2 regions of the Nonomuraea sp. NPDC050680 genome follow, and region 1 is predicted to be linked to the other one. Evidence: predicted binding sites of a transcription regulator. Region 1 holds the regulator's gene; the other holds the start of a gene.
The links. Region 1 encodes LexA, which represses DNA repair genes until DNA is damaged. Its sites were predicted from a motif close to TCGAACANNTGTTCGA; they were not measured.
Positions count from the first base shown of each region.

Region 2: a site for LexA is predicted at 1,038-1,053, ahead of AB0H88_RS28725 (Rv2578c family radical SAM protein). Genes of this name have one in related genera too.

Region 1 covers NZ_JBFAIF010000007.1:181,904-184,304, reverse strand. Annotated here, with positions in the region: gene lexA (transcriptional repressor LexA) at 914-1,624, shown strand; gene AB0H88_RS25215 (cold-shock protein) at 2,253-2,401, shown strand, end outside.
Region 2 covers NZ_JBFAIF010000009.1:185,876-188,276, forward strand. Annotated here, with positions in the region: gene AB0H88_RS28725 (Rv2578c family radical SAM protein) at 1-1,029, opposite strand, end outside; gene AB0H88_RS28730 (DUF3040 domain-containing protein) at 1,163-1,444, shown strand; gene AB0H88_RS28735 (MerR family transcriptional regulator) at 1,570-2,401, opposite strand, start outside.

The DNA of each region.
Region 1 (2,401 bases):
GTGGTCGGCGTCAGGGCGGGGCGGGGGCACCAGCCACAGGCGCGGTCTTCCCTGCGCCGCGGTCCGACGGCTGAGAGGCCCTCTGCCAGACGACCCGCCCCCGGCACGTACGCTGCCTCCCCCCGGACGGCCGCCGCTGCCGTATTCGGGACGACCCCCGCCCGCGCGTCCAGGCCGTGCCCCGCCTTCCCTGCCCAAACGGCCTCCGTCTCCACCCTCGCGAAGGCTCCCGCCCCCAGTCCGTAGACGGCCCACATCCCCGGTTCCGGAACGGGTCCCGCTCGCTATCCCGAAACGACCTTCTGGTCCCGGGGCAGCGGACCCCCGACCGCCAGGCCCCGGACCGGCCGATCCCGGGCCGACAGACGCCGGGCCAACAGACGCCGGGCCAACAGACGGCGGGCCAACAGACGGCGGGCCAACAGACGGCGGGCCAACAGACGGCGGGCCAGCAGGCCCTGGACCGACGGACCCCGGAGCCCGGTTGTCATAGTTGTCACATTTATTCGGGCGTTCGCGATCTGGTCGGTCGGCGGAATCGCCGCCCCGGCAACCGTCCCCCCGGTCGTCACCTGTGTCGCCGCCCCCTGCCATCGGTCGCCGGGTGGCGTCTGCCAGGAGGGTGAGTCGCTTGACGTCGTCGCTGGTGGCATCTGTGATGGTGGTCGCTCGCATGTTTGACCTCCCAGCCGTCCCGGCCCGAAAAAAGGCCCAATAAAGATCGGCAAATCGAACACGGTGTCGATCGAACTCCCGTACGATGTTGTACACCAAGCTGCCAACAATTTCGAGGAAGACTCGAACAATTGTTTGAAGATGATCTTCAACAGCGATACGGTCGCTGTGTGCGACACGAAGACCACGGACCGGGAGATTCGCCGGTGAGGCGGGCCGCCGGGCGAGGAGGCAGATCATGAGCGATCGGGATGACACCAACGGGGTCAGTGACCTCGCGGTGCGTCGGCGTGACTCCCTGGGACTGACGCCCAGGCAACGCAAGATCCTCGAGGTGATTCGCGACTCGGTCCAACAGCGGGGCTACCCGCCGTCCATGCGCGAGATCGGCGAGGCCGTGCAACTGACGAGCACGTCCAGCGTGTCGCACCAGTTGACGGCGTTGCAGCGCAAGGGCTACCTGAGACGCGACCCCCACCGGCCCCGCGCGCTCGAGGTTCGTCTGCCCGGGGAGCCCGCGCTCTGGGTCGATCCCGACACCGCCAATGAGTCCGACGCCCCGGTGAACAGGCCCACGGCCGCCTATGTGCCGCTGGTCGGCCGGATCGCCGCTGGCGGCCCGATCCTCGCCGAGGAGAGCGTCGAAGACGTCTTCGCCCTGCCCAAGCAGTTGGTCGGTGAAGGCACCCTCTTCCTCTTGCAGGTCGCCGGTGATTCGATGATCGACGCCGCCATCGCCGACGGCGACTGGGTCGTCGTCCGCCAGCAGCCGGTCGCGGAGAGCGGCGACATCGTGGCGGCCATGATCGAGGGCGAGGCCACAGTGAAGACGTTCAAGCGCAAGGACGGCCACGTCTGGCTGGTGCCGCACAACGCCAACTACGACCCGATCCCCGGCGACGAGGCCAGCGTCCTCGGCAAGGTCGTAGCGGTCCTCCGCCGCCTCTGACGCCGCACACGCTTCCGGGCGCATGAAGATCATGCGCCCGGAGCGCTGTAGGTGTGTCTTATGGGTGGTCATGGACCATACACATGTATGACGGGTATCGACCGTACGGGTGGCTGATGGGCATGGCAGGAAGACGCCACTCCTGTGATCCACGAGCGGTTGGTGCTGTTTCACCACCAGCCACCTCCTGGGCCTGCCATCGACGAGCGTCCGAGCATTTCGGCGAAGCTGTTGCTCTTGGTCGACAACGCATCTACCAGGGGCTTCTCTGCTTGTAGATCTAGCTCAGGAGCTCGCAATAAGCCTGTGACCTGCCGCTTCAGGGCGAAAAGGGCTCGCCGAAGTGAATATCTATTGCCGCAGATGCAGAAATTGGTGCGGCGCGCGGTTAGGTTTATGGCGTAACCGATGAACGTGGACCCTCGCTTTCCTCGGAAACGAGCACTGTGATACTGTCGTTCTCAGTTGCAGTTGTGGTTCCCAAAGACTTCAAGTGCCCTCGCCGGCGTCCTGTGCCGGTGGTGGCACTTTTGTATTGCCGGTGCTTTTCCGGACGGGGCAATCATCGCGGCGACGCGAGGCTCGCACGGAGCGAGCCTTACGGGCACTGCCCCGAAGGAGATACAAAATGGCTACTGGCACAGTGAAGTGGTTCAACGCGGAAAAGGGTTTCGGCTTCATCGAGCAGGATGGTGGCGGCGCTGACGTCTTCGCCCACTACTCGAACATCGCCGCCCAGGGCTACCGCGAGCTCCAGGAAGGCCAGAAGGTGAGCTT
Region 2 (2,401 bases), on a different contig from region 1:
TGCTGGGCCGGGCTGCGCTCCGGCCTCTGGGTCGGGCCGGGGGCGCGGCGGAAGGCGGCGCGCCGAAGCCACGGTCGCGCGGCCGACGCCGTACTGGCGGGCTAGTTCCTTGACCTGGTCCGTGATGCGCTGCTGGTAGGCCTGCGGCGCGTACGCCCCCCTTCCGTACAGCTCCAGATAACGCGGCACGAGCCGAGGATGCTCGCGCGACAGCCACCCCAGCCACCACTCGCGCGCCCCGGGCCGCAGGTGCAGGACGATGGGCGCCAGGTGGGTGGCACCCGCCTGGGCGATCTCCTTGACCGTGCGTTCGAGCTGGTCGGGGGAGTCGGTGAGGTACGGCAGGATCGGCGCCATCAGCACGCCGCAGGGGATGCCGTGGTCGTTGAGCGTGGCGCAGACCTCCAGCCGTCGGCGCGGGGCGGGGGTGCCGGGCTCGACGGAGCGCCACAGATCGGGGTCGACGAAGCCGACCGACACGCTGGCGCTCACCTGGGTGACCTCGGCGGCCTCGGTCAGCAGGTCGAGGTCGCGCAGGATGAGCGTGCCCTTGGTGAGGATCGAGAACGGGTTCGCGGCGTCGCGCAGGGCGGCCAGGATGCCACGCATCAGCTGGTAACGGCCCTCGGCTCGCTGGTAGGGATCGACGTTCGTGCCCATGGCGATGGCACCGCCCTGCCAGCGGGGCGCCGCGAGCTCCTTGCGGGCCAGCTCGGCGGCGTTGACCTTGACCACGATCTTCGAGTCGAAATCAGCGCCGGCGTCGAGGCCGAGATATTGGTGGGTCTTGCGGGCGAAGCAGTAGACACAGCGGTGGCCGCAGCCCCGATAGGGGTTGATGGTGTGCTCGAACGGGACCCGGCTGGCCGCCGGCACCCGGTTGATGATCGAGCGGGCATGGATCTCGTAGAAGGTCATCCCCTTGAACTCGGGAGTGTCGAACGTGCGGGTGACCGCGCCGCGGGCGAACAGCGGCACGGCCGGATCGTCCTGGCCGGAGTCGGCCAGGCGCAGGTTGTCCCAGCGCATCCCATGATTAGAACAAAGGTTCGATGATGATCGCAAATGAAAAGAGGTGGCAATTACCTGCTTGGGCGGGGGCTAATGATCTTCATGGTTGGGCAGAAACCCGGCACAGAGCTTGCGTTCCGGAGGTGCACCCATGGCCTGGTCGCAGGACGAGGAGCGGATGCTGGCGCAGATCGAGCAGCACCTCGTCGACGACGATCCGCGACTCGTGGCGAGGTTGGAGTCGTTCAACGAGCGGGCTCGTCGCAGCGAGGAGAGGGTCGACGGGGAGTCCGGCCGCCGGCGCAGGCCGCGCCGCTCGACGGTCATCATCCTGATCAGCTGGCTGTTGATCGCCACTCTGGTCGCCACGCTGCTGATCATGGTCCTGCAGCACGAGGCCGCCACGGCCCTCGCGCTGGCCGCCTCGCTCTGACGCCCCTCCCGAAAACCCGGGTGTTCTGTGATGTCCAGGCTGCTGTCGTGTCACCCCCGGCGTGTCACCCCCGGCGTGTCACGCCGGGGGGACATGTCACCTCGAATGCGTCTGCACGGGGCGCGTTAATCTGACGTTGTCAGTGGTTCAGCTTGGCGGTGGGCGCGCAGGGCGGCGATCAGCCACTGGAGCGCGGGCACCGCGGCAGGGGCGGTCTCGCGGCCGTTGAGTGTGGCGATCAGCTCCCAATACCGTTCGACCCGGGCGTCGGCGACGGTCTCCAGCCATGCGAGCAGCTCGGGCCCCCGCTGTGAGCTGTCGACGACCCGGTCGAGGATCCGCAGGCCCTCGGCCGACTCCGGCGCCACCTCATCGGCCAGCGCCGGCCGTACGTGCTCCAGCGCCGCCGCCCGCAGATCGTCACCAGAGGTGGGTTGCGGGCCCGCCAGCGCGATCCGCCGCAGCCGGCGGCGGAAGTCGGTGTCGGTGGCCAGCCTGGCCAGCTCCACCCATGCGCCCACCTGGCCGTGCGCGGGCTCGTCGGGCAGTTCCCGCATCCACCCGGCCACGATCCTGGCGTCGCCGTCCAGATCGAGCCCCGCGAACGTGCCGTCGACGAACTCGTCGATGATCTGCTGCCGCTGCGCGGCGGACAGCCTGGCCAGTTCATGCATCATCAGTGTCTCCTCGGTCGTGCCGCCCTGTTCGGCGATCACGCGCAGTACGGCTCGGCGCATCCGCAGCGCCCGGATCTCGGCGTCGACGGCCCGCAGGTGCACCCGCGCCACCTCGGCCACCGTGACCTGCCGGGACAGGACGTCCTGCACGGCCTCCAGCCCGATGCCGAGGTCGCGCAGCATGCGGATCAGTTCGAGCCGGGCCGCCGCGGCCTCGTCGTACAGGCGATAGCCGCCGGCCGTGCGGCCGCTGGGCGGCAGGATGCCGCAGTCGGACCAG